Regions from separate parts of the Peribacillus sp. B2I2 genome, predicted to be linked through region 1. Evidence: a T-box and tRNA genes for the amino acid it is inferred to sense, from the RefSeq annotation. Region 1 holds a T-box; the other holds one or more tRNA genes.
The links. A T-box is a leader RNA that pairs with one kind of tRNA and senses whether it is charged. The one in region 1 lies ahead of tyrS (tyrosine--tRNA ligase), so its partner is inferred to be a tRNA-Tyr.
Positions count from the first base shown of each region.

Region 2: it has a tRNA-Tyr gene. The T-box ahead of tyrS (tyrosine--tRNA ligase) is inferred to sense a tRNA for this amino acid. The anticodon was not compared.

Region 1 covers NZ_JBGCCB010000001.1:4,092,801-4,097,442, reverse strand. Annotated here, with positions in the region: gene ABIE66_RS20225 (transglycosylase domain-containing protein) at 1-2,140, opposite strand, end outside; T-box leader at 2,290-2,506, shown strand; gene tyrS (tyrosine--tRNA ligase) at 2,573-3,829, shown strand; gene rpsD (30S ribosomal protein S4) at 3,929-4,531, opposite strand.
Region 2 covers NZ_JBGCCB010000001.1:140,130-144,771, reverse strand. Annotated here, with positions in the region: gene ABIE66_RS00870 (anti-sigma factor family protein) at 1-148, opposite strand, end outside; gene sigW (RNA polymerase sigma factor SigW) at 165-728, opposite strand; gene ABIE66_RS00860 (aspartyl-phosphate phosphatase Spo0E family protein) at 901-1,086, shown strand; gene rocF (arginase) at 1,225-2,127, opposite strand; tRNA gene ABIE66_RS00850 (tRNA-Ala) at 2,347-2,422, opposite strand; tRNA gene ABIE66_RS00845 (tRNA-Gly) at 2,444-2,515, opposite strand; tRNA gene ABIE66_RS00840 (tRNA-Gln) at 2,519-2,593, opposite strand; tRNA gene ABIE66_RS00835 (tRNA-Tyr) at 2,698-2,781, opposite strand; tRNA gene ABIE66_RS00830 (tRNA-Thr) at 2,800-2,875, opposite strand; tRNA gene ABIE66_RS00825 (tRNA-Val) at 2,890-2,965, opposite strand; tRNA gene ABIE66_RS00820 (tRNA-Glu) at 2,984-3,058, opposite strand; tRNA gene ABIE66_RS00815 (tRNA-Thr) at 3,090-3,162, opposite strand; tRNA gene ABIE66_RS00810 (tRNA-Asn) at 3,166-3,240, opposite strand; rRNA gene rrf (5S ribosomal RNA) at 3,286-3,401, opposite strand; rRNA gene ABIE66_RS00800 (23S ribosomal RNA) at 3,466-4,642, opposite strand, start outside.

The DNA.
Region 1 (4,642 bases):
CGGGGTCGATGAGTTTAGGGTCGACTTTATATGCGGCATTGATCAGATCTGCCCAATAATACATATTACGTTTATTATATTCAAGACCATTATAGGTCCCTTGCAAGGATTTCGGCTTGTCATAACCGAGCCATGTCCCGAACGATACATTCGGGTTGCTGGCTACAAACCAGGCATCCCAATAGTTTTGTGAAGTACCGGTTTTACCTGCCCAATCGCTTGAGAAGGCAAGGCGGTTCCTGACTGAGGCCGCCGTCCCGCTGTTTATGACATCACGCATCATATCAAGCGTCAGGTAAGCGGCTTGCGGAGAGAAAACATCCACTGGTTTCACTTTATGCTGATAGATGACTTTGCCATCTTTCGAAACGATTTTATCGATCATATAAGCATCGATGAATTCTCCTGAATTGGCAAAAGTGCCATATGCATTGACGTTTTCTTCAACGGTTACACCTTTTTCCATCGCACCTAATGACATGGCAAGATTGGAGTAATCCCCTTTCGTCACGGTGGAGAAGCCCATTTTTTCCAAATACGAAGCCGGGCTCAGGTTGATGATTTTCTTGTAAAAGAGCGCTGCCGGGATGTTATAGGAATTCTTCAGGGCCTCGCGGGCAGTCGATACTCCCGTATAGCTGCCGCCGCCATAGTTTCCTGGACTCCACGGTTTGCCGCCTGTTGGAATGGAGATTGGCACGTTGGCCGATACGCTGCCAGGCGAGATCTTGCCTAGCTCGATGCCTGGACCATATATCACCAGCGGCTTCATCGTTGATCCGTTCGAGCGCAATGATGCGGTGGCGTGGTTCGTCTGTTCCCGCTTGAAATCACGCCCGCCTACGAAACTGATGATTTTCCCTGTTTTATTCTCGATAAGAATCGCTCCGGCCTCTACGGGCTGGCTCACGGTCTTCATTTCCTTCGTATCCGGGTCGGGGACTTGCGCCAGTTTATCGTACCCGAAATTCGGATAGTTTTTCGTTACTTCCTGCATCTTGTCATAAATCTTTTTGTTGACGGTCGTATAAACCTTATAGCCATTTTGGCGCAGCTTACGGTCGGCAAGTGCTAGATATTGAGCTTTTAAATCATCATTCTTTAAATCTTTCTCTTCATATCCATCTTCTTTTGCCAGACTGACAGATAGGATTTCGATGGAGCGTTTTTCGATTTCATAGGTGAGCCATGGATATTTCTCGGATGGCATCTCCGTTTTGCCGATAAAGTCTTTTGTAATGTCGTATGCGTTTGCTTTATCATATTCTGCTTTTGTTATGTACCCGTTACTATACATCCGCTTTAAAACGGTTTTCATCCGGTTGATGCCGGGCTCTTGATTTTCCTTCAATTTTCCTTTCTGGGTATATGGTGTATATCCGAAAGGGCTTTGCGGCAATCCAGCGATAAAGGCTGATTGGGGCAGTGTCAGATCTTTGGCCTCCACGCCAAAAATACCTTCAGCGGCGGACTCGACCCCGGCGATGTTACGGCCTGAAGAGTTTCGTCCCAAAGTGGAGACGTTTAAGTACGTTTCCAAAATCTCTTCTTTTTCAAAGAACTTTTCGACCCGGAGCGCAAGAAGAATTTCTTTGGCTTTCCGGTCAAACGAAACTTCGTTGGTCAGGACCTGGTTTTTAATGAGCTGCTGTGTTAATGTACTTCCTCCCGATTGGACGGTTGCATTCGAAAATTCCTGGTAAATCGCACGCAGGATGGCTTTCGGGACAACCCCGTCATGCTCATAAAAATACTCATCTTCGGTAGCGATGACTGCATTTTTAAGATGCTCGGAAACTTTATCGATGGACACTTCCTCACGCTCAAGGTCACTCTTAAGCTTGCCCAAGTATACTTCATCTGCAAAGTATACTTCAGAGGTCTCTTCATAATTGTAAATGTCTTTTTTCAAATCTTCTTTTGAGCGTACTGGCTCATCATTGACGAGGGCAGCGAAATAGCCGGCTCCGACGCCGCCGGCGAATGAGAATCCTAGGATCCCGACAATAATGAGGATCAGTGTTAAATTCCAAATGACTTGGTATGTAACCCGCGCGTTCTTATGTGTTTTTTCACTTTGGAAAAAACGGGTCAGCTGCTTCCAGACTGTTTGAAATCTATCTTTTTGATTATTATTCATCGTATCATACCCCCTGAAATCACATATATTATAGCATATAACAGGTAGGGGAAAGGGCATCTTTCATATTTTTCTATAATCTGTAAGGGTGATGTTGACAAGGATTCTTATGTATGATAAAAGTTTATTAACAACAATAAAATGATTAAATGATCGCGATGATAGGACCCAGTAGTCAGACTATCCCTGTTTCAGAGAGCCGGTGGTTAGTGGAAATCGGTACAAATGGTATGATGAATTACTTCCTGGAGCATTTGCTGTGAAATGATTAGTAGCAGGAAACGGCTGACGACCGTTATTCGTCTTGAGCGGAGGGCATATTATGTCCTCAAGTTGGGTGGTACCGCGAATTTATTCGTCCCTTCATATTTATGAAGGGGCGTTTTTGTGTGCTTTTTGCGGGTTTTTTCTAAGATGGAGGAGGAATATTTAATGGAATTGCTTAAAGACCTCGAGTGGAGAGGAATTATTTATCAACAAACGGATGAAGAAGGTTTTAAGAACCTTTTGGAAAAAGAGAAAATTTCTTTATACTGTGGTGTCGATCCAACTGCGGATAGCATGCACATCGGTCATCTATTGCCATTCTTGACATTGCGCCGTTTCCAGCAGCACGGTCATCGTCCCCTTGTGCTGGTAGGCGGTGCGACAGGACTCATCGGTGATCCTAGCGGTAAAAAAGAGGAACGCCAGCTGCAAACGCTGGAAAAAGTGCTCTATAATGCCGACTGCCTAAAAGGGCAGCTATCCCACATCTTTGAATTCGACGGTGAAAATGGTGCGGTCATGGTCAATAACTATGACTGGATAGGCAAAATCGATATGGTTACGTTCTTGCGAGATTACGGAAAATACATCGGCATTAACTACATGCTGGCAAAAGATACGGTTGCTTCCCGCTTGGATACGGGAATTTCCTTCACTGAATTTGCGTACACGATTTTACAAGGAATTGATTTCGGTCATTTATACAGCAATTACAACTGTAAATTGCAAATAGGCGGCAGTGATCAATGGGGCAACATTACGACCGGCCTTGAAATGATCAGGAAATCCAATGATGAGAATGCCAAAGCATTCGGTATGACGATCCCGCTCGTAACGAAAGCGGATGGAACGAAATTCGGTAAAACGGAAGGTGGGGCTATCTGGCTTGATCCGGAAAAAACGACTCCTTACGAATTTTACCAATTCTGGATTAACACAGCGGATGCTGATGTCGTAAAATACTTGAAATTCTTCACATTCCTATCACGTGAGGCGATTGAGGAGTTAGAGCAATCCGTACAGTCCGAACCGCATTTGCGTAAAGCGCAAAAAGCTTTAGGGGAAGAAATGACCCGTTTGATTCATGGTCAGGAAGCTCTTGACCAAGCAATCAAAATCTCTGCCGCCCTATTCAGCGGTGAGGTGAAGAATTTAAGTGCAGCGGAAATCAAATTGGGCTTTAAAGATGTCCCTTCCTTCGATCGTGAAAGCAAGGAAGACATCGGTTTGGTCGATTTAATCGTTGAAGCGAAAATTTCGCCATCAAAGCGTCAAGCCCGTGAAGATATTCAAAATGGGGCAATCTCCATAAATGGGGAGAAAGTGACTGACCTGCAATATGTAGTGACCGAAGCTGCCAAGATTGAAGGGGAGTTCATCCTCGTTCGTCGCGGCAAGAAGAAATACACATTAGTGAAATGATTGTTCAAAGCCCGGCTGAATCCCAGCCGGGCTTTGTCATGCGCTAAAGTGTTTACATGCGAAAAAAAACCCCATCCAAGGATGGGGTTTTCGAAGTTATTAACGAGAGTAGAACTCAACGATAAGAGCTTCGTTAATTTCAGCAGGCAATTCAGAACGTTCTGGTAAACGAGTGAAAGTACCTTCTAATTTCTCAGCATCGAAAGTAAGGAAATCAGGAACGAAGTTAGTTGCTTCAACTGATTCTTTAATGATTGAGAAGTTGCGTGATTTTTCACGAACTGAGATAGTTTGTCCAAGAGACACTTTGTAAGATGGAATGTCTACGCGGCTTCCGTCTACAGTGATGTGACCGTGGTTAACAAGTTGACGTGCTTGACGACGTGTACGAGCTAAACCAAGACGGTAAACTAGGTTGTCAAGACGTGATTCAAGAAGAACCATGAAGTTTTCACCATGTACACCTTTAAGTTTGCCAGCACGGTCGAACATTGAACGGAATTGACGTTCAGTGATTCCGTACATGTGACGAAGTTTTTGTTTCTCTTGTAGTTGCATTCCGTATTCAGAAATTTTTCTACGTTGGTTAGGACCATGTTGTCCTGGAGCATAAGGACGTTTTTCTAATTCTTTACCAGTACCTGTTAGGGAAATTCCTAAACGACGGGATAGTTTCCAGCTTGGGCCAGTATAACGAGCCATAGGATGACTCCTCCTTTAAATGTTTTTATTTTGGTAAAATAAAAACCGTGTGAATGTACGATCATGACCATTTTGTTTTCATGTACCTTCGCCCTAGCAGCAGAGAGTTAC
Region 2 (4,642 bases), 4.0 Mb from region 1:
GAGCGACCGCCTTTTTCATTTCATGAAAGTAATTCCGGCATTCAGCACAGTTGTGCAAGTGCTCCCGTAAAACTTCTTTATGCTCCGGTTTGATGTCCTCATCTAAATAATCATGCATATATTCAATGATTTCCTCATGGCAGTTCATTTTTCTCACCTTCTTTTTATAAATGGCGTAGTTGTTTACGCAAGGCTTCCCGACCACGATGTATTCTCGTCTTAACCGTACCGACTGGCAAATCTAATATTTCACTGATTTCCTTTAAAGATAACTCTTCAATATACTTCAATACGATAACCGATCGGTATTTCTCGGGCAATTTCATTATTTCCACTTGAATGGTTTCCTGTAGTTCTAAAGATTCAACTTCTTCCTCGGGTTTCGCCATATCTGATGCTATTTGGGAATACATATTCAATCCCTCTGTCCCTGCCACCTCTGCATCTAGATAGTAATCCGGCTTTTTCTTGCGAAGGCGGTCAATACAAAGGTTGGTCGCAATCCGATATAACCATGTAGAAAATTTCATTTGTATATTGAAACTACGAATATTCACGAAGGCCCTTACAAAGGCCTCTTGTGCCAAATCCTCTGCTTCTTGCCTGTTTCCGAGCATCCTGAAACATATCTGGAAAACTTTGTCCTTGTAAATTTCGACAATTTCCCCAAATGCATTATGGTCTCCCTTTAATACTTGATTAATTCTCTCTTTAATGAGTGCATCCATTTTCCGGTATTACCCCCGCTCATGCGGCTATACGATTACTACGAATCGTAAGCTAAAAGGTTTCAAAAATTTAATACATTAATTTTAACAAAGTTTTACATTTAATGTTTAAGAAAAAAAAAACAGGGCTATATAGTAAGAAATTGTAAAATTCGAGGGAGTGAATCTCTATATGACTGCTGAACAAATTTTAGACCATATTGAACAATACAGACAGAAGATGATGATTTTGGCTTCCCGTTCTTCGATGGTGGATAATGAAGTTATTGAAGTTAGCAGCAAACTGGATACTTTAATCAACGAATACCTCCATTTAACTAAAAATGGAGATCTCACACACCGACGTGCTCTTAAGTGAATATGGATATGCGATTGCAACCATCTATTTATAGATATGTTCATGTTACATACACCCTGGAAAATAAACCTACGTCTTCTAGCATATAAAAAACAGTAACCCATTACAAGCCGGTTACTGTTTCTTTTATTTTTTCAGTTATAATAACTTTTCTCCAAATAGCGAACCCATTAGAGCCACCGCAACGATTGCCGTTTTATTCCGCTCATCTAAAATGGGGTTCACTTCAACGAATTCAGCTGATGTAATCAAGTTGGCTTCAGCGAGCATTTCCATGGCCAAATGACTTTCCCGATAACTTATGCCACCAATCACCGGTGTCCCCACTCCGGGAGCATCTGCTGGGTCAACTCCATCCAAATCCAATGAAAGATGGACACCATCCGTTCTTTCCCTTAAATAATCTATGCATTCTTCCATGACCTTTGTCATTCCCATTCGATCAATCTCATGCATCGTAAATACTTTAATCCCTTTATCACGGATAAGTTCTTTTTCCCCTTCATCCAAAGACCTTGCCCCAATTATTACGATGTTTTCCGGTTTCACTTTTGGACCGGAACCATGGATATTGATCAGGTCCGGATGTCCAAGTCCAATACTGACAGCCAGGGGCATTCCATGTATATTCCCCGATGGCGAGGTTTCTTCCGTATTTAAATCCCCATGTGCGTCATACCAAATCACACCTACATTTTCATAGTGCTTTGCGACTCCCGCCAGTGTTCCTATAGCTATTGAATGGTCTCCTCCCAATACTAGCGGGAAGGAACCACCTTCTATTATTTCATCAACCCTTGCAGCTAACAGGGCGTTACCCCTTGCAACAAGCGGTAAGTTTTTCAGGTTGGTCCCAGGCTTATTTGCTTTTTCAGGCCGTCCTACAATTATATCTCCTAAATCCTCTACTTCTATATTTAACTGTTCAAGACGCTCGAAAATATCTGCGCAGCGGATGGCACTAGGTCCCATATCCACGCCCCGCCTTGCTTGACCAAGGTCCATAGGCAATCCAATGACGGAAATTTTCTGAATAGACATATAATTCCCCCTTTCACCCATTTTATATCGTATATGCCAAGTGGTTCAACTCGACATTTCCATGTATAATGATGCAACCTTTTCATACCTAATACGCTTTTTTTATAAGACCTATGAAAAAAAACCTTTCTAGACATAGGTTAACCAAAAAATGCTTTTATACAAAAAAAGTCTTAAACCATTTTGGCTTAAGACGTAAGTTTTGGTGTATGTAGTTGATGGTGGAGCCTAGCGGGATCGAACCGCTGACCTCCTGCGTGCAAGGCAGGCGCTCTCCCAGCTGAGCTAAGGCCCCTAAGGAATTTAAAATATATTAAGCGGAAGACGGGATTCGAACCCGCGACCCCAACCTTGGCAAGGTTGTATTCTACCACTGAACTACTTCCGCAAATGGCTGGGCTAGAAGGGATCGAACCTTCGCATGACGGAATCAAAATCCGTTGCCTTACCGCTTGGCTATAGCCCAATATATAATATGTAACAATTAATGTTCAACAAAATAAAAAGGTGGTAATCATATAATTCCCCATTAAAGAGAATATATAACTGATCCACAGGATTTTATTAAAATGGTGGAGGGGGGCAGATTCGAACTGCCGAACCCGAAGGAGCGGATTTACAGTCCGCCGCGTTTAGCCACTTCGCTACCCCTCCGCAATATATGGTTGTAAATGGTGCCGGCAAGAGGACTTGAACCCCCAACCTACTGATTACAAGTCAGTTGCTCTACCAGTTGAGCTACACCGGCAAGTAAAGAATAAATGGTGGAGGATGACGGGATCGAACCGCCGACCCTCTGCTTGTAAGGCAGATGCTCTCCCAGCTGAGCTAATCCTCCGGATTAATGAATTAAGAATGGTGACCCGTACGGGATTCGAACCCGTGTTACCGCCGTGAAAGGGCGGTGTCTTAACCGCTTGACCAACGGGCCGGACTATTTTGTGTACATAGATAGATTGGGAAGCTCCCAAGCGGATTCGAACCGCTGACCTCTTCCTTACCATGGAAGTGCTCTACCTACTGAGCTATGGAAGCATATGGCTCCGCAGGTAGGACTCGAACCTACGACCGTTCGGTTAACAGCCGAATGCTCTACCACTGAGCTACTGCGGAATAATATAATGTTTCCTAAAACCCATTTAAAGATATAAATGAATTGCTTGGCGGCGTCCTACTCTCACAGGGGGAAACCCCCAACTACCATCGGCGCTGAAGAGCTTAACTGCCGTGTTCGGAATGGGAACGGGTGTGACCTCTTCGCTATCGCCACCAAACAATAAAGGAACGTTGTTCCTTCAAAACTAGATAATAAGAAGGTATTTCATTTTTTAAAAAGCGTTGGTTAAGTCCTCGATCTATTAGTATCAGTCAGCTCCACATGTCGCCACGCTTCCACCTCTGACCTATCAACCTGATCATCTTTCAGGGATCTTACTAGCTTGCGCCATGGGAAATCTCATCTTGAGGGGGGCTTCATGCTTAGATGCTTTCAGCACTTATCCCGTCCGCACGTAGCTACCCAGCTATGCCTTTGGCAAGACAACTGGTACACCAGCGGTGCGTCCATCCCGGTCCTCTCGTACTAAGGACAGCTCCTCTCAAATTTCCTGCGCCCGCGACGGATAGGGACCGAACTGTCTCACGACGTTCTGAACCCAGCTCGCGTACCGCTTTAATGGGCGAACAGCCCAACCCTTGGGACCGACTACAGCCCCAGGATGCGATGAGCCGACATCGAGGTGCCAAACCTCCCCGTCGATGTGGACTCTTGGGGGAGATAAGCCTGTTATCCCCGGGGTAGCTTTTATCCGTTGAGCGATGGCCCTTCCATGCGGAACCACCGGATCACTAAGCCCGACTTTCGTCCCTGCTCGACTTGTAGGTCTCGCAGTCAAGCTCCCTTGTGCCTTTACACTCTACGAATGATTTCCAACCATTCTGAGGGAACCTTTGGGCGCCTCCGTTACTCTTTAGGAGGCGACCGCCCCAGTCAAACTGCCCACCTGACACTGTCTCCCACCCCGATAAGGGGCGCGGGTTAGAATTTCAATACAGCCAGGGTAGTATCCCACCAACGCCTCCACCGAAGCTAGCGCTCCGGCTTCTCAGGCTCCTACCTATCCTGTACAAGCTGTACCAAAATTCAATATCAGGCTGCAGTAAAGCTCCACGGGGTCTTTCCGTCCTGTCGCGGGTAACCTGCATCTTCACAGGTACTATAATTTCACCGAGTCTCTCGTTGAGACAGTGCCCAGATCGTTACACCTTTCGTGCGGGTCGGAACTTACCCGACAAGGAATTTCGCTACCTTAGGACCGTTATAGTTACGGCCGCCGTTTACTGGGGCTTCGGTTCAAAGCTTCGCTTGCGCTAACCTCTCCCCTTAACCTTCCAGCACCGGGCAGGTGTCAGCCCCTATACTTCGCCTTGCGGCTTCGCAGAGACCTGTGTTTTTGCTAAACAGTCGCCTGGGCCTATTCACTGCGGCTTTTCCGGGCTATTCACCCTAAAAAGC